Regions from separate parts of the Bradyrhizobium sp. PMVTL-01 genome, predicted to be linked through region 2. Evidence: riboswitches for the same ligand, from Rfam matches in the RefSeq annotation. Region 2 holds a riboswitch; the other holds the start of a gene.

Region 1 (15,830 bases), 140 kb from region 2:
GACATAGCCGACCACGAACACCGGCACCGAGAAGCCGAGCACCGACAGCCCCATGACGAAGCGGTCGATCCAGGTGCCGTGCTTCCACGCGGCGATCACGCCCAAGGGGACTGCGACGACGACGGCGAGGATGATGGTGCACAGCGCGATCGAGATCGACGGCTCGACGCGCTGGCCGATCATCTTCATCACCGGCAGGTTGGAGATCAGCGACGTTCCGAGGTCGCCGTGCAGCAGCTTGTTCACCCAGGTGATGAACTGCACGATCAGGGGCTCGTTGAGGCCGAGCGATTCGCGGATCCGCTCGAGCCGTTCGGGCGTGGCATTGTCGCCGGCGAGGATCGCGGCGGGATCGCCCGGCGTCAGCCGCAACAGCAGGAACACGAACAGCGCGACGACGCCCATCACGGGCACCGCAGCCAGAACGCGGCGAATGAGATAACCTAGCATGCACCTATCTCCGGCTGCGGAACTTGCGGGGCCCTGGGCCGCCCGTGGATTCGAACGTGTCTATCATGCGCGCCTGTCACTCGGGCTGGGAAAGCCGGCCGGAGATGCCGGTCTTTCGGGGCAAATTGTGTGCCAAGGGCAAGGCGGTCGCAAGAGGCCGCCCAGCGCCCGATTGGAACCAGTCAGGATGCATGACGCAGCTCGCGCTCAACCCCAAGTGACGGCACGGTCGGCGGCGCATTGAGCCCACGCCAGCCGTCGATGGTCCCGGCAATCATCTGCGCGGTCGCGGCCGACAGGGTCCAGCCGAGATGGCCGTGGCCGGTATTGAAGAACACGCCCGGTATCCTCCCTGCGCGCACCACCGGCATCATGTTCGGCATCATCGGGCGCAGCCCGGCCCAGGGCACGACGCGCGACGTTTCGATGGCGGGAAAGTTGCTGCGGACCCAGTCGACCAGCGGCTGCACGCGGTCGGCTCGGATATCGCGATTGAAGTCGTTGAACTCGGCCGTGCCGGCCACCCGAAAACGATCTGCGCCGAGCCGGCTGGTGACGATCTTGGCGGCTTCGTCGAGCAGGCTCACGGTCGGCGTCGCGTTGCGGCTCTCGGCAGTGTCGAGCTGCACGGTGATCGAGTAGCCCTTCACGGGATAGACGTTGATGCGATCGTCGAGGAGGGCGGCGAAGTGGCGGCTGGCGACGCCGGCGCAGACCACGACCCCGTCCGCCTTCAGCATGCCGCGCGCGGAGGCGAGGGCATCGCTTGCAGCAAGATCGGCCCAGCCGAGCACGAAGCCGCTGCCGGCGCGCGCGATTGAATCGATATGGGCTTCGTGGATGAAGGTCGCGCCGCGCCGCTTGCAGGCGTCCGCAAGTCCGCGGGTGAACTTGTGGATATCGCCGGTCGCATCCGACGGCGTGTAGAAGCCGCCATAGTACGCTTTGCGCAGCGTCGGCTCGATCGCGCGGATCTCCTCCGACGTGACCGGACGGCGATCGAGGCCACCTTCCTGCAGCAGCGCGTTGACGCGCAGGCCGGACTCGAAACCGGTCTTGTCGTGATAGATGTGGAGGATGCCGCGGAGCTCGAGATCGAAGTCGATGCCTTCGCGATCCGCGATCTCGAACAAATGCTTGCGGGCTTCGATCGCGAGCCGGGTGGTCTCGATCGTGTTGGCGCGGTAGTTGCCGATGTTGGCGACGAACTCGCTCATCCACGAATATTTGTGCCAGTTCGGCCGCGGGTTCATCAGCAGCGGCGCATCGCGCCGGAACATCCAGCGCAGGCCCTTCAGGATCGTCGCGGTGCTGTTCCACACTTCGGCATTGCTGGCCGAGAGTTGTCCGCCATTGGCGAACGATGTCTCCATCGCGGCGTAACGGTGCTTGTCGAGGACCGTTACTCTGTAGCCGCGTTCGAGCAGGGCATAGGCGGTCGTCACGCCGGTGATGCCGGCGCCGATGATGGCGATATGGGTCATGGCAGGTTCGGGGCTCCCGTGAGTTAGGATAGGCTGACCGCCGGCCAAAGGCCGTTGGCGGCGCCCCATCTGTCACGGGTACCTGAGAGCTTGATCCGCTGCGGATCACGCAACGGACGATCCCCTTCGGTGGACGTCACGATTGCCTGAAATCGCGTCGCCTCTCTCCAGATTGTCCTGACGACACAGTCCTTTTGCCTGAGAGTTTCCGGGGCGGTTGCTCCGTCGGCGCCGCAACGAAAGCCGAAAACCTTCGCCGCGATCTCTCCCGCATCGTCGCGCGGACCATCGAGCAGTACGATACGCCTCATTTTTAGACAAGGCTAAATTTAGACCGCACCTGCCAATGCATTGTGCAGTGCGAAGTTGATTCAACTTACTCCAGCGTCGCGAGCAATCCCGCCATCAGGCGCCCGCGTTCGACGAGGCTATCAACCTCGATGAACTCCTCCAGCGTGTGGCCGTTGCCGCCGCGCACACCGAGGCCGTCGAGAGTCGGAATGCCCATCGCACCGGTGAAATTGCCGTCGGAGCCGCCGCCGGAACTCGCATGGGGTAATTCCGCGCCGAGGGATTTGGCGATGCCGCGCGCCTTATCATACAGCGCCATGGTGCCCGCATCCGGCTCCCACACCGGCCGCGTCACGCCGCGCGTGACCTTGAAGGTGACGTCGTTGTTGGTGCCCGAGAGTGCCAGCATCCGCTCGACGCCGCGGTCGAGATCGGCCTGGCGCTTGGCCATCGACAGCGCCTCGCCGGTCGCGGTCGTGGCAACGCAATTGACCCATTGTCCGCCATGCACGACGCCGACCGAGAAGGTGCAGTCCTCCGTCGTCATCGCGTCGATTGCGAGAATCTGCCGCGCCATTTCGCGGATCGCCGAACGTCCCGCCGACAGCGTCGCGCCGGCGTGGCTCGGCCGTCCCGTCGCCTCCAGATTGAAACGTGCGATGGCGTAACGTCCGGTGGTGACGCCGTTGTCGGCGCGGCCGGGCTCGGGCACCAGCACGTATTTGTTGCGCGCGGCTTCCGCTTCGATGATGTCGCGGGTCGAAGGGGTGCCGACTTCTTCATCCGGCGTGAACAGCACGGTGATCGGCAGCGGCGTCGTGAACGATGCGCGCGCCAGCTGCCGGATCGCTTCCAGCGAGAGATAATTGCCGCCTTTCATGTCGTAGATGCCGGGGCCGTAGCACCTGCCGCCCTCGCGCCGCCATTTCAGCTTCTCGATGGTGCCGACGGGGTGGACGGTATCCATGTGACCGGCGATCAGGATCCCCGGCTCGCCCTGTTTCGGATGCGGAAAGCGCGCGCGGATCACGCCGCCAAAACCCTGACGACCGGCGATGCGCTCGATCGTCGCACCCATGATCGCCATGTCCCGCGCTGCGATATCGAGCATGCGGTTCACCGCGTTCGCGTCCCAGGTCGGGCTCTCGCATTCCACCCAGGTGCGCAGGCCCGCGAGCATGGCCTCGGAATCGAAGGGAAGATTGGCTGGATTCATTTCAATGTCTCTCAAGCTGCGAAAGATGGAACGCGCATTGCATCGGCGCGGCAGGACAAGTGGAGAGCGTTGTAGAGCCAAACCGATGTTTGTGGAGCCCGTGCGCGCGCCGCGAGGGCTTGCGACGAAACCGGATTGACGCGCTCAACACTGTCTGCAAGTCTCGAAAAGATAAAGGCATTGCATGAGGTTAGTTCGCCCAAGGAACGAACCGGATGCTCAACCAATAACCTGCCTTTGACCAGTTTCACGTCAGGAGAAACTTTTATGTCCAACTTCATGCGCCGGGGGCCTCGCGCGTTCACCTCCAAACTTGCGCTGTCGGTCGTCGCGCTTTCAACCGCACTGGCCTCGCCGGTGCTTGCGGCCGGCAAGACCCTCACCGCGGTGATGCATTCCGACCTTCGCATCATCGACCCGATCTTCACCACGGCCTACATCACGCGTGACCACGGCTACATGGTCTACGACACGCTGGTGGCCACCGATTCGAATTTCAAGATCCAGCCGCAGATGGCGGACTGGAAGATCTCCGACGACAAGCTTACCTACACCTTCACGCTGCGCGACGGCCTGAAGTGGCACGATGGCGCGCCCGTGACGGCGGAAGACTGCGTCGCCTCGCTCAAGCGCTGGGCGGCGGTCGACGGCATGGGCCAGAAGCTCTGGGACTTCACCGCGAGCCTCGAGGCGACCGATGCCAAGACCATCACGCTGAAGCTGAAGGAGCCCTACGGCCTCGTCCTCGACTCCATCGGCAAGCCGTCCTCGCGCGTCGCCTTCATGATGCCGAAGCGTCTTGCCGAGACACCGCCGGACAAGCAGATCCCCGAGCAGATCGGCTCGGGCCCCTTCAAGTTCGTGCAGGGCGAATTCCAGCCCGGCGTGAAGGCGGTCTATGTCAAGAACACCGATTACGTGCCGCGCAAGGAGCCGGCGAGCTGGACTTCCGGCGGCAAGGTGGTGAAGGTCGACCGCGTCGAGTGGATCACGATGCCGGACTCGCAGACCGCGGTGAACGCGCTGCAGTCGGGCGACATCGACTTCATGGAAAATCTTCCCTACGACATGCTGCCGGTGCTGGAAGCGAACAAGGAACTCACGATCGAGGTCTCCAACAAGTTCGGCTTCCAGACGCTCGGTCGGATGAACTTCCTCTATCCGCCGTTCGACAACGTGAAGGTGCGCCGTGCTGCCTTGCTGGCGATGAACCAGAAGGACGTTCTCGACGCGCTCGTCGGCAACACCAAGTACCAGAAGATCTGCGGCGCGTTCTTCGTCTGCGACACCCCGTTCGCGACCGAAATCGGCGCCGAAACCCTGGTGAAGGGCAACGGCATGGCAGAGGCCAAGAAGGCGCTCGCCGAGTCCGGCTATGACGGCACCCCGGTTGTGGTGATGGCTCCTGGCGACGTCACGACGCTCAAGGCGCAGCCGATCGTGGCGGCCCAGCTGCTGCGCGAGGCCGGCTTCAAGGTCGACCTGCAGGCAACCGACTGGCAGACGGTGGTGAGCCGCCGGGCCAGCCAGAAGCCGCCGAAGGAGGGCGGCTGGAACATGTTCTTCACCAACTGGGTCGCGGCCGACGTCTCCAACCCGATCGCCAATCTGTCGATCGGCGGCCAGGGCAAGAAGGGCTGGTTCGGCTGGGCGGAAGACGCCAAGATCGAGCAGCTCAAGGACGCCTTCGTCCGCGCCTCCTCGGTCGACGAGCAGAAGAAGATCGCAGCCGACATCCAGAAGGAAGCCTATGAGCAGGTGATCTACATCCCGCTCGGGCAGTATCTGCTGCCGAGCGGCTGGCGCAAATCGCTCACCGGCGTGCTCGACGGTCCGGCAACGCCGCTGTTCTGGAACGTCGACAAGGCGGAGTAAGGCGAGGGCGCTTCTCGCGCCTTTCGCTTCGACCATCGCGCGGCGCCGCCGTCATCGGCGGCGCCGCTTGCCGGAAGAACTGCCAAGAGAACTGCCAAGAGAACTGCGAAGAGAACGGCGAAGAGAACTGCCAAAGAAAACTGCCAAAAGAACCGTCAGGAGACCTTCGATGTTCCAACTGATGCGCCGGGGACGTCTCGCGTTCGCTTCAAGGCTTGCGCTTTCGGTGGCGGCCCTTTCCGCGCTGGCCTCGCCGGTTCTCGCCGCAGGCAAGACTATCACTGCCGTGATGCATTCGGATCTGCGCATCCTCGATCCGATCTTCACCAGCGCCTACATCTCGCGCGACCATGGCTACATGGTCTATGACACGCTGATCTCGACGGATTCGAACTTCAAGATCCAGCCGCAGATGGCGGATTGGGAGATCTCCGACGACAAGCTGACCTACACCTTCACGCTTCGCGACGGTCTGAAGTGGCATGACGGCACGCCCGTCACGGCGGAAGACTGCGTCGCCTCCCTGAAGCGCTGGGCCGCCGTCGACGGGATGGGGCAGCAGATGATGCTGTTCACGGCCGGCATCGAGGCGACCGATCCCAAGACCATCACGCTGAAGCTGAAGGAGCCCTACGCGCTCGTGCTGGAATCGATCGGCAAGCCGTCCTCGCGCGTCGCTTTCATGATGCCGAGGCGTCTTGCCGAGACGCCGGTGGACAAGCAGATCCCCGAGCAGATCGGCTCCGGTCCCTTCAAGTTCGTGCAGGGTGAATTCCAGCCCGGCGTGAAGTCGGTCTACGTCAAGAACACCGATTACGTGCCGCGCAAGGAGCCGGCGAACTGGACCACCGGCGGCAAGGTGGTGAAGGTCGACCGCGTCGAATGGATCACGATGCCGGACGCGCAGACGGCGTTGAACGCGCTGCAGTCGGGCGACATCGATTTCATGGAATTTCCCGCCATCGAAATGTTGCCCGCCATTGAAGCCGACAAGGATCTCAAGATCGATATCCTGAACAAGTTCGGATTCCAGACGGGCGCCCGGATGAACTTCCTTCATCCGCCGTTCGACAACGTCAAGGTCCGCCGCGCCGCATTCCTGGCGGTCAAGCAGAAGGACGTGCTCGATGCGCTGATCGGCAATCCCAAATACTACAAGACTTGCGCTGCGGCCTTCATTTGCGACACCCCGTTCGCGACAGATGTTGGCGGCGAGACCCTCGCGAAGGGCGGCGACATGGCTGCGGCCAGGAAGGCGCTCGCCGAGTCCGGTTACGACGGGACCCCGGTCGTGCTGATGGCGCCGGGTGACGTGCTGACGCTGAAGGCGCAACCGATCGTGGTGGCTCAGCAACTGCGCGAGGCCGGCTTCAAGGTCGACCTGCAGGCGACCGACTGGCAGACGGTGGTGAGCCGGCGCGCCAGCCAGAAGCCCCCGAAGGAGGGCGGCTGGAACATGTTCATTACCAACTGGGTCAGCGCCGACGCGGACAACCCGATCTCCAACGTCGCCGTCGGCGGGCAGGGAAAGAAGGGCGGCTGGTTCGGCTGGGCGGAAGACGCCAGGATCGAGCAGCTCAAGGATGCCTTCGTTCGCGCGTCCTCGGCGGAGGATCGGAAGAAGATCGCGGCCGAGATTCAGAAGGAGGCCTATGACCAGGTGCTTTACATGCCGCTGGGTCAATATCAGGCGCCGAGCGCGTGGCGGAAGTCGCTCACGGGCGTGCTCGACGGCCCGGCGACCCCGGTGTTCTGGAACATCGACAAGACGGAGTAAGGCGAGGGCGTTTCTCGCACCTGTCGTCCGGATCATTATGCGGCGCCGCTGTCACCAGCGGCGCCGTTGCCCTTTGTTGAGCTTCTCACTGAGAAGGGAGACGCCTTTTAACTGTTCCAGTTTCCAATTGTTGCTATTTGTTTCCATCCTGAAATAGATGTGTCGTCCTCGTACATCACTTCCTTGTCCCATTTGATTCCCGTGCCGTTCGATTTTGCATTCCAGGCGATGGCCGAACGCTCCGATCGAGCGCCGGCGCGCTGGCGTTGGCCTTTCCTGCGCTGGCTCGATGGCATTGAGGCAGGCTGGGCCGTGCCGCTTCTCATCACCTGCTTTGTCGCGATGTGGACGCTCTATCTCACCATCGCCTATGCCGGCAGCGGCCTGCATCCCGATACGCTCGAGGCCTGGACGCTGGGGCGGAATTTCGCCTTCGGCTATCACAAGCACCCGCCGTTGATGGGGTGGGTTGCGGCGGCGTGGACCTCGCTGTTTCCGCTCAGCGATTGGTCGCTGCAATTGATGGCGATGGCCAATGCCGGACTCGCGCTGTTCTTTGTCGATCTGATCTCACGGCAGTTCGTGACCGGGCACAAGCGCGTGCTGGTGCTGCTGCTGTTGATGCTGACGCCGGCCTATCAATTCCACGCCCAGCGCTTCAACGCGAATGCGGTGCTGCTTGCGACCTGGCCGCTGGCGACCGGGTGCTTCCTCCGCGCGTTCGAGACCCGCACCGCCCTGTGGGCGATTGCGGCGGGATGCACGACGGCGCTGGCGATGGTCGGCAAATATTACTCTATCTTCCTCGTCGCGAGCTTCGCCTTTGCCGCGCTGGCGCATTCGCGGCGGCGCGCCTATTTCTCCTCTGCATCGCCCTGGATCTCGGTCGTCGTCGGTCTCGCGGTGCTGTCGCCACATCTGTATTGGCTCGCGACGACGGGCGCATCGGCCTTCTCCTACGCGTTGGCCCACGCAAACGGCAACGTCGTGAACTCGCTCAGCGAGGTCAAAAACTTCCTGCTGGGGCTGGCGGCGGCCATGAGCGTGTCGGCCGTGTGCTGGGCGTTGATCGCCGGAACGCGGCTGAAGCAGTTCCAGGCCGACTTCGCCGCGATGAGCCCGGGCCTGCGACTTCTCTTCTACGTTGCGATCGGAACGATCGCACTGCCGGTGCTGACGTCGCTCGCGTTCGGAACCGATCTGCCTTCGCTGTGGGCGTCGCAGGGGCTGTTCCTGTTCGTCGTGCTCATCGTCTGCGGCACCGGCTATCCGATCGAGCGCTTCTACACCGTCAACCTCACGGTGATCGTGGCTGGCGTCGCGCTCGCCGCGGTTCTGGTCGCGGCCCCGATCCATGCCTTCTATCGCAACGACAACGGCTATGAAGAAGGGCGGAATTTCTACGCGCAGATGGCGAACGAGTTGACCCGTCAATGGCGAGAGTTGACCGGCGAGCCGCTGAGCGCCGTCAGCGGTGACGATTCACTGGCGTTCGCGACCGCATTCTACAGCCCCGACCATCCGCGCTATGCACGGCCGTTCGAATATCAATACAGCTGGGACTTACCCAGCGGGACGACGCTGGACCGCGGCTGGGCTGCGCTCTGTTTCCGCGACCAGGACCATTGCACTCTCTGGATGGAGGGGCTGTCCTCGCGCGCCGAGCATTCCGTCAAGCCCGAGTTCGCGGTGCAGGCAACGCTTTGGGGCAAGCCGGGCCTGACGCGTGAGGTGGTGGTGCTGATGGTGCCGCCGCGTGGAAGAAGCGGGGCACCGCAGAGCCCTGCCGAGGATTTCAGCTCCAGCAGGCGGGCTCCGAAGTAGGGCGCGCTCAACAGTGACTGTCGCGCACCTGCTCGAGCCCTTCGCTGGCGAAAGGCGCGGTGAACGCGGCCTGCTCCGCATTCGGCTCGGGACGCTTCGAGTCGGTCGGCTCCGAGGCGTGGTGGTCTTTGCGGAGTTCCAGTTCCATAGCAGCGGCCTTTCGAATTGCTGCAGTACAACATCGAGGCCGCCGCGAAGTTCCTACGCCACGGGTCGATGATGCGGCTTGAACAGCCGTCCCTTTTCCACCACGAGCACGATCGCAAGCGCCGCCACGGTCGACAGGAAGAAGCCGACCGAGAACGGCAGCAGCGTGCCGTCAAAGCTCTGGCCGATCGCCATGCCGACCACGATGCCGATCAGGGTCGTGATCGAGCCGTACAGCGATGAAGCGGTCCCGGCGATGTGGCCCTGCGGCTCCATGGCGAGCGCGGTGAAGTTCGCGACCATCATGCCGAACGAGAACATCATCAGCGCCGAGAGCGCCATGAACAGCGCAAGCGGCAGCACGCCGAGGATCTCCGTCAGCAGCATCAACCCTGCCACCACCGCGTAGAGCGTCAGCGCGCCGTGCGAGATCACGCGCATGCCGAGCCGCCCGACCAGCTGGGAATTGAGGAAGCCGGCCACAGCCGTGCCGGCCGCGATCGCAGCGAAGGCGAGCGGGAAGTAATGGCCGAGATGATAGATGTCGGTGAAGACCTGCTGGGCGCAGAACACATAGGCAAACAGCGCGCCGATGACGCTGCCCGCGGCCGTCGCATAGCCGATGGTCTGGCGGTTGGTGACGGTCTGGCGGAAGGCCGAGAGCACGTCGGCGGGCGCGAGCGACCGGCGTTCCGATTCGGGGAGGGTTTCGGGCAGCCGCAGCACGCACCATGCGAGCGCGAGAAGGCCGTAGAGCATCAGCACGACGAAGATGCCGCGCCAGGCGGTCACCAGCAGCACCGCCTGTCCGAATGACGGTGCGATCACGGGCACGGCGATGAACACCATCATCGCGAGCGACATCACGCTCGCCATGCGGCGGCCCACATAGCAGTCGCGAACGATCGAGGTCGCGATCACGCGCGTTGCCGAGGTGCCGAGCCCCTGCAGCGCGCGCGCCAGCAGCAGCGTCTCGAAAGAAGGCGCGGCGACCGCCAGCACGCTCGCCACCGCATAGACCGCCATGCCGCCGAGCAGCACCGGGCGACGGCCGAAGCGGTCGGACAAGGGGCCCATGACGAACTGGCCGGCGCCGAAGCCGACCAGGAAGGTCGACAGCACCAGCTGGAGATGATTGGCCACGGGTATCTTGAACGCGGCCCCTATATTGGGCAGCGCCGGCAGCATCATGTCCATCGCGAGCGGATTGAGCGCCATGATGGACGCGATCACGATGACGAATTCGGGAAACCCCATGGGCCGATGTCCGGAGGACACCCAGCCGTCGGCATTGACGTCGGACAAGAAGCTCACCTCTGAAATTCAGGGCTTTTTCTAGCGTCCATGCTGCGACGCACAACCCATGTTTCGGGATGGCTGTCAGGCGGGACGAAGGCGGACACGAGTTGGTGAGGTCGCCCGTCACCCGGCGGCGGCGCCCGCGGGCGCGCCGGCAACCAGTCATTCACCATGAGATTGCGGACGCCGCGCCGGGGAGATGAATCCGCAACGCATCCTGTCCATTGTGGCCGGACGGGGCGCCGCGCAGGCCTCCCGGAGGAACCCGGCAAGGCAGGTATTTCGCGATGTCCGACGTGACCGGCATAGCACGAGGGTTGGGGCCCTCGCTCGACATCACCGCAAGGCGAAACACAGGGCGAAACACTTGGCTTGCCTGGCTGATCGGGCTGACGGTGCTGCTGGTGCTCGGCAATCTCCTCAGCGACGGCACGCTTCTCCTGAATTACGGCTGGGACGTTCGCGTCAATTGCGCCGCGGTCGATGCCTATGCCGACGGGCTCGATCCCTACTTCGTCAAGAACCTGAAAGGCACCAGGTTCTCCTACCCCTATCTGCCCGTGACGCTCGACGTCTTCCGCGCGGTGTGCGCGGGCGGCGTCCTCGTCGCTCATCACATGGGCGTCTATCTCGTCCTCGCCGCGGTCTGTGGCCTGCTCCTGCCGGGGCTTGGCCGGACGCGAACCAGCCCGCGCGACGTCGCGCTCAGGCTGCTCTGCGTGTTCGGCGCGTTCATCGGCTTCGAATGGGTCTGGGCGTCGGGAAATTTCGCGATCCTGGGCGGCGTGCTGATCGCGCTCGCGCTGAGGCTCCTGCTTCGCCCAACGGCAAGCGGCGCATGGGACCGCGACTTCGCCTTGCGCGTCGGCGGCGCCGCACTGCTTGGTCTCGTGACCTCGTTCAAGCTGGTGTTCTGTCCCGTGATCGCCGCGCTGTATTTTCTGCCGCTGCCGCGCCCGCGCAAGCTGGTGCTGATCGCGGTGGCCGCGCTCGGATTCGCATGGCCGATCCTGATCTCGAAGGTGTTCTACGCCGATCTGTTCTCGAGCTGGGTGGGGGTGCTGACGAAGCAGATCCCCGATCAGCATGCGGTCGAGCTGATGGAAACCAATCCGTCTCTACTGCTGCTGTCACGCAGTCTCCTGCAGCAGGTCGGGCTCGGCGACAGCAAGCCGGCGATGTTCGCGACCTATGCGCTCGCAGCACTCGCGCTCGTGCTGGTGCCGTTCGTGCTGTCCGTCCTGCGCACGGTCGGCAGCGGACCGGTTCGGGCAGGGGGATCGCTTCTGACGCGGCTCGATCGCTGGTTGATGGACCATCCCCGCGTGGCCTCGCGCCTCACCGTGCTCGCGATGTTTGCACTCTATGTCAGCTCGCCGCGCCTCAAGGAATATGCCTTCTTCGAGCTCGCGGTCTATGCCGCGGTCCTCATTGCCGATCTTCCGGCCCTGGCACTCGCCGCCATGCTCACCGTCGGCTTCATCGCTCCCGGCCTGGTCTCGATCACAGGGCACACCGTCGAAGGCGGCTTCATCCTCCTCATTGTCGCGCTGGCATGCTTCTGGATCCTGCTGCTGGATTTTCGCGCGGAGCCGATGCGACTTGAGGCGCAGGGCGTGCGTTCATGACGGGCATCGCCTCGTCCGCAGATGCCGGACCCCTGGCCGCGAACGCGTCAGGGGGCCGCTGGCCGACCTGGTCGATCCTGCTCGCGACGGCACTGGTCGCAGTTTCCGTTACTGTCGACCTCGCCGCGGAAAATACCTTTGGCTGGGACGTGCGGATCAATTGCGCTGCGGTGGACGCTCACCTGGCGGGGCTCGATCCCTACTTCGTCAAGAACCTGAAGGATACGAAGCTCTCCTATCCCTATCTTCCGGTCACACTCGACGCCTTTCGGCCACTCTGCACCGGCGGTTTTCTGGTCGCTCACTACAAGCCGATCTATCTTGTGCTTGCCGTGATCTGCGCCCTGCTGCTGCCAGGTCTCGGCACGACCTGCCGGCGCTGGCAGGACACCGTGCTGCGCGGCGCAGTCGTGCTCGGTGGCTTCCTCGGCTTCGACTGGGTCGTTGCAACCGGTAATTTCGAGATCCTCAGCGGCCTGCTGACGGCGGTCTCGCTCGCATTGTTGTTGCGTCCCCTGCGGTCCGGGGGGCGGGGTGAGGCGAGCCTCGTGCCGCAGCTCGCCGGTGCGGCCGTGCTCGGCCTCGTCACCGCGTTCAAGCTGGTGTTCCTGCCGATCCTCGCCGCGCTCTATTTCCTGCCGCAGCCGAGACGTCGCAAGCTGCTTCTGATGGCAGCGGCGGCGGGCGCGTTCGTCCTGCCGATCCTGGCTTCGCTGGCGTTCTACCCGGATCTGTCCCGGAGCTGGCACAGCGCGATCACCGGCCAGATTCCCGGACAGCATTCGCCCGCAAGCGAGGTCAATCCGTCGCTGCTCCTGATTGCCTCGACATTTGCGGGCCGAATTGGCCTTGCCGGCAGCAAGCTGTTCGTCATCGGCCTGTACGCGGCAATCGCGATCACGCTCGTGCTCGCGCCGTTCGCCGTCTCGGCGTGGCGCATGGTCAGGCCGCAGGGGCGCGCCGGCAACGCCTCGCGGCTGCAGGCGCTCGACCACTGGCTGGTCGATCATCCCGCCGCGGCGATGCGCATCACCGTGCTTGCGATGTATGCCCTCTATCTCTGCACGCCCCGACCGAAGGAGTACACCTTCTTCCAGGTGGCGCTCTACACGGCCGTCCTCGTCGCCGATCTGCCTGCGATGATGATGGTCGCCGTGCTCACGGTCGCGGTCGCCATCCCGATCCTGGCGTCGGCCTCGGTCACCGCGTTCATGGGCGGCTACGGCCAGCTCGCGCTCGCGCTGATCTGTTTCTGGATCCTGCTTCCGCACGAGCAGCAGGGGACGTGATCCTATTTTGACGCGGCCGCGTTCGCTCCCTCAGGCGGCGCGGTGTAGAGGCTCATGTAGGCGCCGCTGTAGTCTTCTCTCCAGCCTCTCCGGCCGACCAGGAACTGCCTGAGCTGCTCATGTCCTCCGACCCAGAGCACCGCATCGATTTTGTACTTCCTGATCACCGTATCCCAGGCAGCCTCGTCGATGTCCCAGCGCACCAGCTTGAGATAGTCGCGCAGCAGCTCGTCCGGATAGGCGGTCGCGGCCCGGCCGTCCACGAACAAGGGCACAGCGCCGTGGGTGCGGAAGATCAGGAGCCCGCCGGCATTCCAGTGGTTCAGCACGCGCGAATGCGTGGAATGCGCGAGCAGATAGGCGGCATCCTGCTCCGAGAGCATGTCCGGCAGCGCCAGCGCCGGTCGCACTTGCAGGAAGCTGAGCGGCAGCACGAAGACCCCGACGATCCCCGCCGCGAGCATCGCACCGCGGATGTCGAGCCTCGACAGGCGCGCGGGCAGCAGCCGGTCGACGTGCAGCGCCATCGGGACTGCCGAGAAGATGAAGAAGAACGCGATGTACCTGAACTGGTAGAGGCCCAGGAATAGAAACAGCCATGCCAAGAGGCACGGCTCCACCGGAATGGGTCTCGAGTTTCGGTCGCGCAGCTCCAGCGCAATGAACGTCAACGCATAGACGATGGCGGGAATGCTTCCGGGCAGCTCCATGTTGTGGAAGTAGGGACGCCACTCGCCGATATTGGCCTGGATGAAATGGCCGAGCGTCGCCATCACGCCGTCATGGATGTGCCATCCCAGCGGATTGACGAAGATCGCAGCGACGCACCCGACGCCCGCGAGGCAATATTTCCTGAAGTTTGTCCAGTCCCGCCGCAGCAGGGCCACGCCGGCGAAGACGCCGATGATCGGAAAGGCGAGCATGAAGCCGCCATGCAGATTGACCCACAGCACCATCAACACCGGCAGCAGGAACCATCTGCGCCGCTGCAGGCATTCCCCGTAGAAGATCACCGCGAACAGCATGGTCGCGACATTCGGCGATGCTGCCAGATAGGTGTTGGGCGCCGCCTCGTAGCAGGGGTACAGCAGGCACGCGGCGAAGACGGTGATGCAGACCGCCGGCACCGACGCGCCGCTGCGCAGGCCGCATGAGGTGAGGTAGGCGACGATGACCGCGCCGCAGGCGACGACCACCAGGACGATCCCGGCGAGCCCCGTGTGCTGATAAAGCACGCTGGCAATCACGTCCCAGAGCCACGACAGATTGTACCATCGCTTGTCTGCGAGCGTGAACGCCCACGGATCCTGAAACGGGATCTCGCCACGCTCCCTGATCAGGTCTCCCGCGCCGATGTGCCAGCCGAGGTCGTAATGGCTGAGCTGCACCGGTCCGTTCGAAATGTAGAACACCGACAGGAACGCGATCAGCACGAGGTAGATCTCACGCCCGTGCAGGTCACGTCCGAACGCCGTGGGCGCCCCGCCAATCCCGGATCGGGACCAATTCTCGCGCGCGTCCATGAGAGCTCTCACCTCGAAGCCGGCGCTGCAGGCCTCAGCGTTTCGCCTGACGTCTGCGGCGACCTGCGGCAGACATCGTTCGATTTAGGGGACGACGGTCTAAGGCCGAGTAAAGGTCGGTTGTATCCGGGGGGTTCCGCAAGGCGACGGAGGAGTTGGTAAACCAATGGTTGCGCGACGTGGGGGGTACGGACCTGCTTGCGGATCCTCTCGCAAGCGCGTGCCGGCGGAACGGCGCGGTAACACTACCCAGGGTGGCAGGATTCTTGCTGCGCAGTTCTCGCTGGATTGGCTGCGGAGAACCATGATGCTCTCGACGCAACGCACACTCGCGACGGCCCAGTGGCCGCAGCAGTTTTCGAGGAGATCTTTGAATCCTGGACGCCGTTGCGCGAGGCGCCGCCGATCGAAGAGGGGATTCCCGCCGACAAGTTCTGGATCGTCACGGTGTCGGCCGCGGTAGCGACGCCGCCGCGGTACAGGAAGATCGTCGACGTGATGGGCACGATCGACGGCTTCGGCGTGCTCAAATCGACGCCGGGAATCTCGATCGAGAAGAACTGCCCGTTCTGCTGGCACCACGCCAACACGGATTTGCCGTTTCACCTGCCGGTGACCAAGGTTTTCAGGGAGCTTCAGGTCGAGCGAAAGCTCGCCATCTGAGCACGCCCGGATTCGGCGCAACGGGACCAGGCGACGCGATTGCAGACGGCACCATCCACCATTCTCGCCCCGTCAGCTCTCGTGGTGCGGGCAGCCGGGGTCGAACCGGCACAGCGCTTGCGCACCGAGGGATTTTAAGTCCCTTGCGTCTACCAATTCCGCCATGCCCGCTTGATCCAACGAGATCAAACACTTAAGTCCACCTGCGGCCGTCTGGAATTGGCGTCTCGCCGGCCCGGCGGGTGCTCTTCCTTAAGCGAGCCGGGCGCACAAGGCAAAGCCTCAATCCGGACATCTGTTGCTGCTTTAGGCATTCTCAATCCACGGGGACTATTCGTCGCGCATGGCTGCTTCGTTTTCCGCT
Region 2 (15,830 bases):
GCCGGCATCGACGCTGAGCGTGTCGAAGAAACTATCGCATTGCGGTGCAAAGCCGAGCTTGCGCAGGCCGGCCGCGAGCACGGCGGTGCGGCGGTGCACGGTCCGCGCGATCTGCGAGAGGCCCTCGGGGCCGTGATAGACCGCGTACATCGCGGCGATCACGGCGAGCAGCACCTGCGCGGTGCAGATGTTCGACGTCGCCTTCTCGCGGCGGATGTGCTGCTCGCGGGTCTGCAGCGCGAGGCGATAGGCCGGCGCGCCGCGCGAATCCACGGAGAGGCCGACAATGCGGCCGGGCAGCGAGCGCTTCAACGCATCGCGCACCGCCATATAGGCCGCGTGCGGACCACCATAACCCATCGGCACGCCGAAGCGCTGTGCGGATCCGATCGCGATATCGGCGCCAAGCTCGCCGGGCGAGGCGATCAGCGTCAGCGCGAGCAAGTCAGCGGCCACGATCGCGAGAGCGCCCTTAGCCTTCAGCGCTGCGATCGCGGGGCGGAGATCGCGCAATGCCCCGGAAGAGCCCGGATATTGCAGCAGCGCGCCGAGCACGTCTGCCTTGTCGAGATCGGTGAGTGGATCGCCGACGACCAGATTCCAGCCGAGCGGCTCGGCGCGGGTGCGCATCACCGCCAGCGTCTGCGGATGCACGTCCTTGTCGACGAAGAAGGCCTTTGCCTCAACCTGCGAGTGCCGCTCGGCGAGCGCCATGGCTTCGGCCGCGGCGGTTGCTTCGTCCAGCAGCGAGGCGTTGGCGACGTCGAGCCCGGTGAGGTCGCAGATCATGGTCTGGAAGTTGAACAGCGCCTCCAGCCGGCCCTGGCTGATCTCGGGCTGGTAGGGCGTATAGGCCGTGTACCAGGCCGGGTTTTCCAGGATGTTGCGCTGGATCACCGCGGGCAGGATGGTGCCGGAATAGCCTTGGCCGATCAGCGAGGTGAAGACCTGGTTCTGCGCGGCGAGCTCGGCCATATGCGCGATCGCCTCGGTCTCGCTCAGGGGCTTGCCGAGATCGAGCGGCGATCCCTGCCGGATCGAGGCCGGCAGCGTCTCCGCCATCAGCGCGTCCACGCTTTTGGCGGCGACGGATTCGAGCATTGCGGTGACATCGCGCACCGAGGGGCCGATGTGGCGGCGAACGAAACTGGCGGCGGTCTCGCCGCTTGATTTACGGTGCGCGGTCATCGCTTGCTCCATCGTCCTCAAGCCGTGTGTGCCTTGTAGGCGGCTTCATCCATGAGGCCGCCGAGCTCGCTTTTGTCGGCGATCTTGATCTTGAAGAACCAGGCCGCGCCCTGCGCATCCGAGTTCACCAGCGCGGGCTCGGCGGCCAGCGCCTCGTTGGTTTCGAGCACTTCGCCGGAGATCGGTGCGTAGACGTCGGAAGCGGCCTTCACCGATTCCACGACGGCGGCGGCTTCGGCCTTCTTCAAGGTGCGGCCGACCTTGGGCAGTTCGACGAACACGACGTCGCCGAGTTGTTGCTGCGCGTAGTCGGTGATGCCGACCGTGGCGGTATCGCCGTCGATGGCGAGCCATTCATGGTCGGAAGTGTACAGCGTCGTGGTCATTGTCGATTCCCTGAAGCGGTGAGGTTTGGTTGAAAGCCGCGGGCTCTGTTCACCTCTCCCCTCCGGGGAGAAGTGAACGCGGGACCGCCTGCTGTGCTCAATCTGATCATGCGTCAGCGTTTGTAGGTGTTTTTCACGAAGGGCATGGCGGCGACTGCGAGCGGCAGGCGCCGGCCGCGCACTTCGGCGAAAAGTTTTGTGCCGAGCGTGGCGAGGCCCACGGGCACGTAGCCCATCGCCACCGGCGCGTTCAGGCTCGGGCCGAAACCGCCCGAGGTGACCTTTCCGACTGCCTCGCCGCCCGCGCCGTCGGCAAACAGCAGCGCGCCCTCGCGCACCGGCGCGCGGCCCTCGGCACGCAGGCCGACGCGGCGGCGGGATGCGCCATCGTCGAATTGCGCGAGGATCTTTTCGGCACCGGGAAAACCGCCGGCACGGGCACCGTCGCTGCGGCGGCTCTTCTGCACCGACCATTCCAGCGCGGCCTCGACCGGCGTTGTGGCGGTGTCGATGTCGTGGCCATACAGGCACAGCCCGGCTTCCAGCCGCAGGCTGTCGCGGGCACCGAGCCCGATCGGCAGCACGTCGGGATCGTCCAGCAGCATTTTGGCGAGGCGTTCGGCATCGCCTGCGGGAACCGAGATCTCGAAGCCGTCCTCGCCGGTGTAGCCGGAGCGCGAGACGAAGCACTTGATGCCGGCGACCTCATGCGGGCCAGCGTCCATGAATTTCATGGCCGGCGCCTCGGCACAGAATTTCGCCAGCACCGCTTCGGCCTTCGGGCCCTGCAGCGCCACCAGCGCGCGGTCGGCCAGCGAATCGATGATGCAGTCATCCGAGAGATTCGCGCGCAGATGCGCCTCGTCCTGCTCCTTGCAGGCCGCGTTGACCACCAGGAACAGGTGATCGCCGAAATTGGCGACCATCAGATCGTCCAGGATGCCGCCATGCATGTTGGTGAACTGGGCGTAGCGCTGCCGTCCCGGCGCAATCGCGACGATGTCCTGCGGCACCAGCCGTTCCAGCGCGCAGGCGGCGTCCTCGACCTTGCCCGACTTCGGCCGGAGCGCGATCTGGCCCATATGGGAGACGTCGAACAGGCCGGTGGCGGTCCGGGTATGAAGGTGCTCCTTCAGCACGCCGGCGGGGTACTGCACGGGCATGTCATAGCCCGCGAACGGCACCATCTTGCCGCCCAGCGACACATGGAGGTCGTAAAGAGGGGTACGTTTCAGGGAGTTTTTGTCTGACGCAAGCATCACAGGGATCCTCGGCGGTTCCCCGGGGACAATTCCCCGAGACAAACCAGTCGAAGCCCCATCTGTCGCTGTGCCTGAGAGTATTATCCCGTCGGCGGACGCAGTCCGGGTCTTATGCCCGTCGGCGCCTCTTTCCAGATGCTGTCAAAGCCACGCGGTCCTTTTGCCTGAGAGTTTCCGGGGCGGTTGCTCCTTCGGCGCCGGCTGCCTAAAGCCGGTCTCTCCCGACGTGGCCGTACGATACAGATGGGTAGAGACCACAGGGCAGCCAAGCCTGTCAACGCGACTTCAGCGGCTTTCAACCGGATTGAGCGCTTGCGGCAACCCTCTGATCTCCTTGCACAGTTTCTGGACAGCGAAGCTGGCCTTGTCTAAAAGCGCTTTGGCCCGCAGATATCAGCCTTAATTTCCGGTTTGGACGGCGGAGCGGGCCCAAGCACACCCGATTGGATGAACATGAGCGGCGTCAACGAGATCAGGTCGACCTTTCTGAACTTCTTTGCCGAGAACGGCCACGAGATCGTGCCGTCCTCGCCATTGGTGCCGCGCAACGACCCGACGTTGATGTTCACCAATGCCGGCATGGTGCAGTTCAAGAACGTTTTTACCGGCGTCGAGAAGCGGCCCTACCAGCGCGCCACCACGTCGCAGAAATGCGTGCGCGCCGGCGGCAAGCACAACGACCTCGACAATGTCGGCTACACCGCGCGCCATCTCACCTTTTTCGAGATGCTCGGCAACTTCTCGTTCGGCGACTACTTCAAGGAGCGCGCGATCGAGCTCGCCTGGAAGCTGATCACCAGGGAGTTCGGGCTGAAGAAGGACAAGCTGCTCGTCACGGTCTATCACACCGACGACGAGGCGGCGGGCCTGTGGAAGAGGATCGCCGGCTTCTCCGACGACCGCATCATCCGCATCCCGACCTCGGACAATTTCTGGGCGATGGGCGACACCGGGCCGTGCGGCCCGTGCTCGGAGATCTTCATCGATCGCGGCGAGCATATCTGGGGCGGCCCTCCGGGCTCGCCGGAAGAGGACGGCGATCGCTTCCTCGAATTCTGGAATCTCGTGTTCATGCAATACGAGCAGGTGACGAAGGAGGAGCGCGTGGATCTGCCGCGTCCCTCGATCGACACCGGCATGGGCCTGGAGCGCATGGCCTGCGTGCTCCAGGGCGTCGAGAGCGTGTTCGAGACCGACCTGTTCCGCCACCTGATCGACGCGACCTCGTCCGCGCTCGGCAGCGGCCCGCAGGAGCAGACGGTTGCCTCGTTCCGCGTCATCGCCGACCACTTGCGCTCCTCCGCGTTCCTCGTCACCGACGGCGTGCTGCCCTCGAACGAGGGCCGCGGCTATGTGCTGCGCCGGATCATGCGCCGCGCGATGCGCCATGCGCAGCTGCTCGGGGCCAAGGAGCCCCTGATGCATCGCCTCGTCCCGGCGCTGGTGCGCGAGATGGGCCAGGCCTATCCCGACCTGATGCGCGCCGAGAAGCTGATCGAGGAAACGCTGCGGCTGGAAGAGACCCGCTTCCGCAAGACTCTTTCGCGCGGCTTGGCCATCCTGGACGAGAAGAGTGCGTCCCTGAAAAAGGGCGACATGTTCGACGGCGACGTCGCCTTCACGCTGTACGACACCTACGGCTTCCCGCTCGACCTGACGCAGGACGCGCTGAAGTCGCGCGGCATCGGCGTCGACCAGTCCGCCTTCACCGACGCGATGGAGCGCCAGAAGGCCAAGGCGCGCGAATCCTGGAAGGGGTCGGGCGAAGCAGCTTCCGAAGCGATCTGGTTCCCGCTGCGCGAAAAGCTCGGGGCCACCGAGTTCCTGGGCTATGAGACGGAGAGCGCCGAGGGCGTGGTGTCTGCGCTGGTCAAGGACGGCCAGGAAGTCGAAAGCCTCAAGGCCGGCGAGACCGGCGCGATCGTGCTGAACCAGACGCCGTTCTATGCGGAGTCCGGCGGCCAGGTCGGCGACACCGGCGTGCTGACGGGCGAGGGCGGCATCAAGGTCCGCGTCACCGACACGCAGAAGAAGCTCGGCGATTTCTTCGTGCATATGGGCACCGTCGAGAGCGGCGAGCTCAAGCTCGGCACAGCGCTGCAGCTCGAGGTCGATCATGGAAGGCGCTCCTCGATCCGCGCGCATCACTCGGCGACGCATCTCATTCACGAGGCGCTGCGCCAGGTGCTCGGCGACCACATCGCCCAGCGCGGCTCGATGGTCGCACCCGACCGCCTGCGCTTCGACTTCGTGCATCCGAAGCCGATCACGGCGGAGGAGCTTGCCCGCGTCGAGGACATCGCCAACGACGTGGTGCTGGAGAACGACGAGGTCACCACGCGCATCATGGGGGTCGATGAGGCCCGCGAGGCCGGGGCGCGCGCGCTGTTCGGCGAGAAGTATGGGGACGAGGTCCGCGTCGTCTCCATGGGCAGGACCGCGCGCGAGCGCGGCGCCAACGTGCTCGGCTGGTCGGTCGAGCTCTGCGGCGGCACGCATGTCAAGCGCACCGGCGATATCGGCCTGATCACGCTGACGAGCGAGAGCGCGGTCGCCTCGGGCGTGCGCCGCATCGAGGCGCTGACGGGCAATTACGCGCGAAAACACGCCAATGAGACCATGGCGCTGGCGAAGACCGCGGCAAACGAGCTGCGCACCTCCATCGACGACGTGCCGGCGCGCATCACCGCGCTGATGGAGGAGCGCAAGAAGCTCGAGCGCGAGCTGTCCGACGCCCGCAAGAAGCTCGCGATGGGCGGCGGCGCATCCGGCGGCAACGGCGCGGCGAGCGGCGTGCGCGAGATCGGCGACGTCAAGCTGATGGCGCGCGCGGTCGAGGGCATCGAGATGAAGGATCTCAAGGGCCTTGCCGACGACGGCAAGAAGCAGATCGGCTCGGGTGTGGTCGCCATCGTCGGCGTCACCGGGGACGGCAAGGCCGGCGTCGTGGTCGGCGTCACGCCGGACCTCACCGCGCGCTTCAACGCCGTGAACCTCGTCCGCGTCGCCTCCGAGGCGCTCGGCGGCAAGGGCGGCGGCGGCCGGCCCGACATGGCGCAGGCCGGCGGCCCCGATGGCGCCAACGCGAGCGCGGCGCTGGCGGCGATCGAAAAAGCGATGGCAGGCGCTTAGGCCACCATGCGCCTCGTTCCGCGAGGACGTGGGCTTGGGGATCCCGATTTGCGGGATCGCCTCTACGAATGGCTGGAGCACGATCCCTTGGCCTATTCGGTCGGGTCGCGCTTCATCCAGCTGATCATCGGCGTCATCGTGCTCAACGTGGCCGCGATGATCCTCGCCTCGGTGCCGGAGCTGGATGCGCGGTTCGACACGCTGTTCAGCGCGATCGCAATCCTCGCCGTCCTCGTGTTCGCGCTGGAATATGCGGCGCGGCTGTGGACGGTGGCGGGTCATACGCCGCGCAAGGGCTCGGCGCTGTCCGACCGTCTGGGCTATGTCTTCTCCGCGCTCGGCATCATCGACCTCATGGCGTTCCTGCCGGCTGCAATCGTGCTCGCCACGGGCCGGCATGCGACGCTGGCCGGGCTCGGCGTTCTGCCGTTCTTCAAGCTGATCCGCTATTCGCCCGCGATGCGTTCGCTGCTCGCCGCCGTCCATGCCGAGCGGCGCGCGCTGATCGGCTGCATCGTCATCCTGATCGGCGCAGTCCTGACCTTTGCCTCGCTGCTCTACGCCGTCGAGCGCGACGTGCAGCCGGACAAGCTCGGCACCATCCCGCAGGCGATGTGGTGGGCGATCGTGACGCTCGGCACCGTCGGCTATGGCGACGTCGTGCCGGTAACGCCGCTCGGCAAGTTCATCTCCACCTTCGCTATCATCAGCGGCTTCGCCATGATCGCGCTGCCGGTCGCGATCATCTCCTCGGCGTTCGCCGAAGAGGTGAAGCGGCGCGACTTCGTCGTCACTTGGGGCATGCTGGCGCGGGTGCCGCTGTTTTCGCATCTGTCCGCGTCCGAGATCGCCGACATCATGCGCCTCTTGCGCGCGCGCACCATCGAGCAGGGCGAGATCCTGGTGCGGCGGGGGGATGCCGCCTCGTCGATGTATTTCATCACCGCCGGCGAGGTCGAGATCGCGCTGCCGAGCCAGCAGGTGCGGCTTGCCGATGGCACTTTCTTCGGCGAGATCGCACTGCTGCACAAGACAAAACGCAGCGGCACGGTGACGGCGACGCGCAAGACGCGTCTGCTCGTGCTCGACGCCCAGGATTTCCACGCATTGATCGCGCGCATGCCGACGCTGGCCGAGCACGTCCATACCACCGCCAGGGCGCGGCTCGCCGACACCGGCGATCTCGCGGCGGCTGAGCTGGCTCAGGCGGAGAAGGAAGACACTGACCGCTGAGCGGTCAGTCCTTCTTCAGGAAAACATAATCGGCCGAGTAGGGCGCGCTTCTGAACTCGCCGGCCTTGTCGCAGGCGCCGTCGAGCTTGCCGCCATGGGTGTTGATGCGCTGGACGGTGGTGACGGGCGTGAGGGTGCCGCTGCCGCGTCGGGAGGCGACCTCGAGCTTCAGCCAGGGGATATCCGCCGCTTCGGCGCCCGGCGCGTTGCCGACGGCCTTGCCGACCACGGCGCTGCCGTCGGCGAGCTCCCAGTTCGGGCCGGCATAGTGGCGGCCGACGGTCTTGCCCTCGGACAGCAGCGTCGCGACCGGTTCGCGGAAGGCCCAGGCGAGCTTGCCGTCGGCGGCGGCCTTGCACTCATAGACCTGCGCGTCCTCGGCGTGGACGCCGAGCACGACGCTCTCGCCGGGGGCGGCGATCGTGTCGGGGAGTGGGTCTGCGGCGAGCGCGGTGGTGCCGGTCAGGGCCAAGACCGCAAAAGCAAGGCTCTTGAGTGTCGGCATGGTGCTTCCTCAGGCAAGGTCTCGTCATTGCAAGGAGCTCGCGACAAAATTGCGAAGCAATTTTGCGCTGATGCGACGAAGCAATCCAGATTGTTTCCGCGGAGGGATTCTGGATTGCTTCGCCTTGCTCGCAGTGACGGCGTGGTTGACGGCTTACGCCGCCATCGCCTTGACGAGGTTCTCGGCGACCTTGTCCAGGAAGCCGGTGGTCGAGAGCCAGCGCTGATCGGCGCCGACCAGGAGCGCGAGGTCCTTGGTCATGTAGCCGGCCTCGACGGTGTCGACGCAGACCTTCTCCAGCGTGGTGGCGAACTTGGCGAGCTCGGCGTTGTTGTCGAGCTTGGCGCGGTGGGCGAGGCCACGGGTCCAGGCGAAGATCGACGCGATCGAGTTGGTCGAGGTCTCCTTGCCCTTCTGGTGCTCGCGGTAGTGGCGGGTCACCGTGCCGTGGGCCGCTTCTGCTTCCACGGTCTTGCCGTCGGGGGTGAGCAGCACCGAGGTCATCAGGCCGAGCGAGCCGTAGCCCTGCGCGACCGTGTCGGACTGCACGTCGCCGTCGTAGTTCTTACAGGCCCAGACATAGCCGCCGGACCACTTCAGGGCCGACGCCACCATGTCGTCGATCAGGCGGTGCTCGTAGGTCAGGCCCTTGGCGTCGAACTCCTTCTTGAACTCCTTGTCGAAGATCTCCTGGAAGATGTCCTTGAAGCGGCCGTCATAGACCTTCAGAATCGTGTTCTTGGTCGACAGATACACCGGGTAGCCGCGCAAGAGGCCATAGTTGAAGGAGGCGCGGGCGAAGTCGATGATGGAGTCGTCGAGATTGTACATCTCCATGGCGACGCCGGCGCCCGGAGCCTTGAACACTTCCTTCTCGATCACGGTGCCGTCCTCGCCCACGAACTTCAGCGAGAGGGTGCCCTTGCCCGGGAACTTGATGTCGGTTGCGCGGTACTGGTCGCCATAGGCATGGCGGCCGATGATGATCGGCTTGGTCCAGCCGGGAACGAGGCGCGGCACGTTCTTGCAGATGATCGGCTCGCGGAAGATCACGCCGCCGAGGATGTTGCGGATGGTGCCGTTCGGCGACTTCCACATCTGCTTGAGGTTGAATTCCTTCACCCGCGCCTCATCCGGGGTGATGGTGGCGCACTTGACGCCGACGCCGACCTTCTTGATCGCCTCGGCGGCGTCGATGGTGACCTGATCGTTGGTACGGTCGCGGTACTCCATGCCCAGGTCGAAATAGAGCAGCTCGACATCCAGGAACGGGTTGATCAGCTTGTCCTTGATGTACTGCCAGATGATCCGGGTCATCTCGTCGCCATCGAGCTCGACGACGGGATTGAATACCTTGATTTTAGCCATGATCGGGGAAGCCCTCTTGGGAACGGCGCCGGTGGCGCCCACGTGAATATCCGCCGCCTCTTAGCACCTGATAGCAGCGGGCGAAAGCCAAGTGATTATGCACTTTTAGCTCATCCAGCTTCCACAGACGGGGAGCGGGGTGAGGTTTCAGGCGAGATTCAAAAGTCCAATCCAACCTGTTATTTCCCTTGAGAATTTTGTCAGGACAGGCAAACGACAGGCGGGCAGCGCCGGCCGGCCCAAGACCAACTCGAAAAGGCCGCCTTGAATCATTTCCTAAGAGCGCCTTGCCAAGGCCTTGAGAGACAGTGTGAAAGTGAAGCGAGATGTCGGGGACTGACAAGAGCAAGACGGGCCTTTCCCTCGACGGTCCCATCGTCATCCTGGTCGAGCCGCAGCTGGGTGAAAACATCGGCATGGCCGCGCGCGCGATGGGCAATTTCGCGCTCGGCGCCTTGCGTATCGTCAACCCCAGGGACGGCTGGCCCAACATTGCGGCCCAGCGGGCCGCGGCCGGTGCCGACCACATTCTGGAAAAGGTCGAATTGTTCGACACCGTGGAGCAGGCGGTTGCCGACCTCGACCTCTTGTTCGCCACCACGGCTCGCCCCCACGACCAGGCCAAGCCGGTGGTCGGGCCGGAGGCCGCAGCCAGCGAGATCGCCGGGCACGTCGCGACTGGCGGCAGGTGCGGTATCCTGTTCGGCCGGGAGCGCTGGGGGCTGACCAACGAGGAGGTCGGGCTCTCCAATCGCATCATCACCTTCCCGGTCAATCCCGGCTTTGCCTCGCTCAACCTCGCGCAGGCCGTGCTGCTGGTCGGCTACGAATGGTTCAAGCGGGCCACATCCGGCGAGCTGCCGCACGCCATGCCCGAGCGCTCCGAGCGCGCCTCGCAGCACCAGATGCAGGCCTTCTTCGACAATCTCGTGCGCGAGCTCGACAAGGTCGAATTCCTTCGCCCGGCCGAGAAGCGCGACACCATGCTGGTGAACCTGCGCAACATCTTCAGCCGCATGGAGCCGACCAAGCAGGACATGCATACCCTCCATGGCGTCGTGATGGCGATCGCGGAGGGGCGCAAGGGCCCGGCCAAGGGCGGCGTGCTCGACGGCGAGCAGGCGACGCGCCTGCGCGCGCTGCTGGCCGAGCACGGCCAGGGCGGCGGCGTGCCCGACAGCGGCTCGACCGTGCGCGGGCTTGCCCGGCTGCTCCGCCGCAACCCGACCGATGCCGAGCGCCTGCTCTGGCAGGCGTTGACCCGCGACCGCCGCTTCGCAGGTCAGTTCAAGCGCCAGACCCCCGTTGGGCGCCACATCCCGGACTTCGTCTCGTTCCCGCACCGGATCGCGATCGAGCTGGTCAACCCCGGCGAGGGCGAGGCAATCGCGGCCGACCGCGCAGGGCGGCGGACGTGGCTCGAGGCGCGTGACTATCGGGTGCTCGACATCCGCGCGGCGGATGTCGAGCGCGATCTGGAGACGGAGCTGGTGCGGCTGCAGGGGATGGTGGAGCAGAGTGCGTAGGTGGCGTAGGGTGGGTTAGCCATGCGGCTGCGCGAAAGCGCAGTCCGCTCGGCGTAACCCACCTCTTATGTCTCTGCGGAAATCAAAGCAAGTTGCGTAGGGTGGGCAAACCGAAACGTGCCCACCATCTCGATGAACAGAGCTGAGCAAGCTTATGGGCACGGCGCTTTGCGCCTTTGCCCACCCTACGAGATCTTCGTAGCCCGGATGAGCGAAGTGATATCCGGGGCAAGGTCCCGCATCTCGCTGCGCCCATGCGGGCTACAAGACGAGCGCGTTCAGACCGCCTCTAACTGATCCGCCGCGCGCTTCTTCTTCGGCTTGGACTGGCCGAGCAGGGGGCCGGCGGTGAGCGCGGCCATATCGGCCACCCCCGGGTCGCGCGAGATCATCGCGGCGACGATGGCGCCGTCGATGATGAGGCCGAGCTGGTGCGCGAGCACCGCGGGCTCGCTCGAGCCGAGCTCGCCGGCGAGCTTCTCGATGTGGCCGAGCACGATCTTCTTGTGCTTCAGCGCGATGGTGCGGAACTGTTTGGCGTCCTTGTCGTGCTCGCCGACCGCGTTGATGAAGGGGCAGCCGTAGAAGCGCTCTTCGGCGAACCAGCTCTTCAGCGCTGGGAAGATCCGCGCCAGCTTCGCCTGCGCGTCGCCGCCGCCCGCTTCCATGGCGCCGATGAACCATTCGCGCCACTGTTTGCCTTCGCTCTCCAGCACCGCGTTGACGAGATTGGTCTTGGAGCCGAACAATTTGTAGAGCGTGGTTTTGGCCGTGCCGGCTTCCTCGATGATCGCGTCGATGCCGGTGGCGTTGATGCCGTTCTTGCAGAACAGATGCGTCGCGGCGCTGAGCAGACGGCCGCGTGCTGACTCGTCCTCGCCGGCGCCGGAATGCGGCGCGTTTGCAGTCTTCTTCGATGAAGCTTTTGCCATGGACTCAAACTTACCCGCAGCCGCGCCGCATCAGCAAGCCGCATCTGTTCCGCGCTGAAAAGATTCGCAAAGGGCTGGCGATCTGCATCGCCTTTGAGCAAGCGGCCGCTGATCAATCCGCAGGCAGGGACGCTTAAGCGGCTCCAATGCTTCGCGTTTTGATTTTCGCCGGCTCTGGCACGCTCCATGCAAAGAAACAGACCGTTCGGTATCCTGCCGATTTCCACTTTTGCCAGGGAGAAGATTGATGACTGCCGTCGTTCAGAAGACAGTGCTGACGGGGTGCCTCGCGCCCATCGACAAGAACGGGCTCGAGCAACTGATCGCCAACGGCAAGGCGAATCCGAAGGTCATCAAGACCTTGAAGTGCAAGACCGTCGCGGAGGGCAAATTCCGCCACGCCAACTACATCCGCAACCTGCCGCCCTATATCGTTGATGAGCCGCCAGGACTCCTGGGCGACGACACCGCGCCCAATCCGTCGGAGGCCTCGCTCGCCGCGCTCGGCTCCTGCCTTGCGGTCGGCCTGCACGCCAACGCGGTGCATCGCGGCTGGATCGTCAACAAGCTCGAGCTCGAACTGGAGGGCGACCTCAACATCACCGCGGTTTGGGGCACCGGCGATGTCTCTGACAAGCCGGTCGGCTTCACCGACGTGCGCGTGAAAGTGGACATGGAGTGCGAGGGCATCTCGCCGGACGAGATCAATGCGCTGGTCACCCATGTGAAGAAATGGTCGCCGGTCGCCAACACCTTCACCCGCCCGGTCAATCTCGAGGTCGGCATCTAGCGATAGCAACGAGGACAACGGTGCGGGAGACGATCATGGGTTCACTGTCTTTATCGCGGGTCGAAGTTCTGGATCAGCCCGCACCGTCCATTGCAGGGGAGGTGGCGCGGATTGCGCGGGAGCAGCTCGCGCCGCTCGCCGCCGGCATCGACGACGGTTCGGTCTACCCGGCCGAGGTGCTGCGTGCGTTCGGCGCGGTCGGCGCCTGGGGCAGTCATATGCCTCAGGAAGGTCCCGCGGATTTACGCTGTGCGATCGAGTCGATGGCCGCGATCGGCGAGGTCTGCGGCGCCACGGCCTTCATGGCCTGGTGCCAGAACACGCTGGTCTGGTACGCGGCCAACTCGACCAATCTGAAGCTGGCGAGGCGTTTTGGCGATGCCTTCTCGAGCGGTCGCGTGCTCGGCGGCACAGGTCTCTCCAATCCGATGAAGAGCTTTTTCGGCATCGAGAAGCTGAAGCTGAAGGGGCGGAAGGTCGAGGGCGGCTACATCGTGCGCGGGGCGCTGCCCTGGGTCTCCAATCTCGGCCCGGACCATTATTTCGGCACCATCTTCGAGCGCGAGGACGATCAGGGGACCGTGATGTTCCTCGCCGACTGCTCCGATCCCTCGATCACGCTGACGCCGTGCAAGCCGTTCCTCGCGATGGACGGCACCGGCACTTACGGCGTGCAGTTCCGCGACGTGTTCGTGCCGGATGAGCTGATCCTCGCCGATCCCGCCGCGCCCTTCGTCAAGAAGATCCGCGCCGGCTTCATCCTGCTCCAGGCCGGCATGGCGCTCGGCGTCATCAGGGACTGCATCAACATCATGGACGAGGTGGATAGCACGCTCGGCCACATCAACCGCTATCTGCCGCAGCAGCCGGTGCACTTTCGCGATCTCGCCGCCGAGCTCGAGGCCGAGACCATGGCGCTGGCGCGCGATCCATACAACGAGGAGGAGACCTACTGGCGCAAGGTGGTCGCGCTGCGCCTGCGCGCGGGCGAGGCGAGCGTTGCGGCGGCGCATGCGGCGATGCTGCATTGTGGCGCGCGCGGGTACCTCAAGAGCCACCGCGCGCAGCGGCGCCTGCGCGAGGCCTATTTCGTCGCGATCGTCACGCCGGCCACCAAGCAGCTGCGCAAGATGCTTGCCGATGCCTGAGTTCCAAGTCTTTGAGTTCAACGAGTCCACCTGAAGACCCCCAACCTCAACGGAGAGGCCGCCATGACTGACGTTCTGATCACTGCCGTCGAACTCGCCGATCTCTTGAAGAGCGAGCCGTGTGTCGTCATCGACACCCGCAATCCCGATGCCTACGCCGCCGGGCATCTGCCCAATGCCGTCAACGTGCATGAGATTTTTACGTTTCTGGCGACCTCGACGCCGGAAGGCATGGCCGAGCTGAAGACCAAGTTCGCGGATGCGTTCGGCGGCGCCGGTCTATCGGGCAAGGAGACGGCCGTGATCTACGAGCAGTCGATGAACTCGGGCTTCGGCCAGTCCTGCCGTGGCTATTACCTGCTCACCATGCTCGGCTACCCCAAGGTGAAGGTGCTGCATGGCGGCTTCGACGCCTGGTCGGCGGCGGGCTTCCCGGTGACCAAGGACGTGCCGACGCCGGTGAAGGCCTCGTTCGCGATCGTGCCCGAGGCGGGCGAGATCCTGATCGACGCAAAGACCATGCTGGCCGCGGTCGGCAAGCCCGGCATCGCCATCCTCGACGTGCGGGATGTCGACGAGTGGATCGGCGACAGCTCTTCTCCGTATGGGAAGGATTTCTGCCCGCGCAAGGGCCGCATCCCCGGCGCGGTCTGGCTGGAATGGTACCGCATGATGAAGCCGACCGCCGAGGGCCCGCGCTTCAAGTCCAAGGACGAGATTTTGGCCGAATGCGCCACCGTCGGCATCTCGCAGACGACGCCGGTCTATCTCTACTGCTTCAAGGGCGCGCGGGCCTCGAACACATTCCTGGCGCTGAAGAACGCCGGCGTGAAGGACGTGCGGATGTATTTCGGCTCCTGGAACGAATGGTCGCGCGACCCCTCGCTGCCGATCGAGCAGGGGTTGCCGATCGCGGCTGATGTGACGACCAAGGCGGCTTGACTGCGTGCCTCGTTCTTCGAGACGACCGCTTTGCGGTCCCTCAGGATGAGGCTAAGCGGCATCGGTGTGCGTTGAACCCGTTGCCGCACACTCCGTCCTTCATCCCGAGGAGCCCGCCTGAAGCGGGCGTCTCGAAGGATGGGCCACTTGCGGACGAGGCGCGATCCCGAGCGCCTTGATCCGCGAGGCCAGCGTGGTCGGCTTGATGTCCAGCATCTCGGCCGCCCCGCCGGGGCCGAACACCTTTCCGGCGCAGGCCTCGAGCGCGGCCATGATGTTGGCGCGCTCGTGGTCGCGCATCTCCGCGGACGTCATCACCGCCGGGCGCGCATCGGCCTTCTGCCGCGTGGCGCCGCTAGGGGCTTGCGCGCCCGATGCATCCGGCAGATCGATGCGCAGGCGGCCGTTCTGCGACAGGATCGCGGCGCGCTCGATCACGTTCTGCAATTCGCGGACGTTGCCGGGCCAGTCGTAGCGGGCGAGCCGCCGCGCATCGCCCTCGGAGAGGCGCAAATTCGACTTCAGCGCCTTGCCCTCGCGCGTCAGAAAATGCTGGGCGAGCAGGGGAATGTCCTCGCGCCGTTCGCGCAAGGGCACCGTCTCGATCGGGAACACGTTGAGGCGGAAATAGAGGTCCTCGCGGAAACGTCCGCGCTGCACCTCTTGCTTGAGGTCGCGATTGGTCGCGGCGATGACGCGGACGTCGACGGCGCGGGTGCGCGCCTCGCCGACGCGCTCGAAATGTCCCTCCTGCAGCACGCGTAGCAGCTTGCCTTGCAGTTCGAGCGGGATCTCGCCGACCTCGTCGAGGAACAGCGTGCCGCCGTCGGCGAGCTCGAAGCGGCCGATGCGGTCGCGCGTCGCGCCGGTGAAGGCGCCGCGGACATGGCCGAAGAACTCGCTCTCGAACAATTCGCGCGGGATCGCCGCGCAGTTGACGCGGATCAGCGGCCGGTCGCTGCGGGTGGAATCCTCGTGAATGCCGCGCGCGATCAGCTCCTTGCCGGTGCCGGACTCGCCGGTGATCATCACCGCCGCCGTGGTCGGCGCCACCAGCTTGACCTGGCGCAGCGTCTTCTGGATCGCCTCGCTTTGACCGATGATGCCGCGCGGATTGGTCTCGATGCGGATCTCCTCCTGGAGATAGGCGTTCTCGAGCTCCAGCCGCTCGCGCAGGCGGTCGACCTCGGCGAGCGCGGCATGCAGCTTCTCGTCGGCCTCGCGGCGCTGGCTGACGTCGCGGAACACCACGACCGCGCCGACCACGACGCCGCGGTCGCGGATCGGCGTGGAGGTGTATTCGACCCAGGCGGGCGATCCGTCCTTGCGCCAGAACACTTCGCCGTCGACCTGGTGCACGGCGCCGTCGCGGAAGGCCGCATAGATCGGACAATCATGGTTGTGATAGTGCCGGCCGT

The links. Region 2 has a riboswitch for glycine ahead of gcvT (glycine cleavage system aminomethyltransferase GcvT). Riboswitches for the same ligand answer to the same signal wherever they lie in the genome.
Region 1: linked by a shared signal. The riboswitch ahead of ACRQ5Q_RS16395 (D-amino acid dehydrogenase) and the one ahead of gcvT (glycine cleavage system aminomethyltransferase GcvT) in region 2 are both predicted to bind glycine.

The regions. Positions count from the first base shown of each region.
Region 1 is NZ_CP193982.1:3,452,478-3,468,307, forward strand. It holds gene ACRQ5Q_RS16390 (ABC transporter permease) at 1-450, opposite strand, end outside; gene ACRQ5Q_RS16395 (D-amino acid dehydrogenase) at 633-1,934, opposite strand; glycine riboswitch at 2,000-2,109, opposite strand; glycine riboswitch at 2,111-2,215, opposite strand; gene ACRQ5Q_RS16400 (M20/M25/M40 family metallo-hydrolase) at 2,311-3,441, opposite strand; gene ACRQ5Q_RS16405 (ABC transporter substrate-binding protein) at 3,709-5,316, shown strand; gene ACRQ5Q_RS16410 (ABC transporter substrate-binding protein) at 5,486-7,093, shown strand; gene ACRQ5Q_RS16415 (glycosyltransferase family 39 protein) at 7,322-8,917, shown strand; gene ACRQ5Q_RS16420 (hypothetical protein) at 8,925-9,065, opposite strand; gene ACRQ5Q_RS16425 (multidrug effflux MFS transporter) at 9,119-10,369, opposite strand; gene ACRQ5Q_RS16430 (hypothetical protein) at 10,651-11,991, shown strand; gene ACRQ5Q_RS16435 (hypothetical protein) at 11,988-13,280, shown strand; gene ACRQ5Q_RS16440 (hypothetical protein) at 13,283-14,803, opposite strand; gene ACRQ5Q_RS16445 (hypothetical protein) at 15,146-15,466, shown strand; tRNA gene ACRQ5Q_RS16450 (tRNA-Leu) at 15,549-15,637, opposite strand; gene ACRQ5Q_RS16455 (twin-arginine translocation pathway signal) at 15,810-15,830, shown strand, end outside.
Region 2 is NZ_CP193982.1:3,312,735-3,328,564, forward strand. It holds gene gcvP (aminomethyl-transferring glycine dehydrogenase) at 1-1,188, opposite strand, end outside; gene gcvH (glycine cleavage system protein GcvH) at 1,206-1,574, opposite strand; gene gcvT (glycine cleavage system aminomethyltransferase GcvT) at 1,688-2,833, opposite strand; glycine riboswitch at 2,980-3,070, opposite strand; gene alaS (alanine--tRNA ligase) at 3,290-5,968, shown strand; gene ACRQ5Q_RS15660 (cyclic nucleotide-gated ion channel) at 5,975-7,201, shown strand; gene ACRQ5Q_RS15665 (DUF3455 domain-containing protein) at 7,206-7,706, opposite strand; gene ACRQ5Q_RS15670 (NADP-dependent isocitrate dehydrogenase) at 7,860-9,074, opposite strand; gene ACRQ5Q_RS15675 (TrmJ/YjtD family RNA methyltransferase) at 9,401-10,600, shown strand; gene ACRQ5Q_RS15680 (TetR/AcrR family transcriptional regulator) at 10,879-11,532, opposite strand; gene ACRQ5Q_RS15685 (OsmC family protein) at 11,780-12,322, shown strand; gene ACRQ5Q_RS15690 (acyl-CoA dehydrogenase family protein) at 12,358-13,470, shown strand; gene ACRQ5Q_RS15695 (sulfurtransferase) at 13,534-14,412, shown strand; gene ACRQ5Q_RS15700 (sigma 54-interacting transcriptional regulator) at 14,512-15,830, opposite strand, start outside.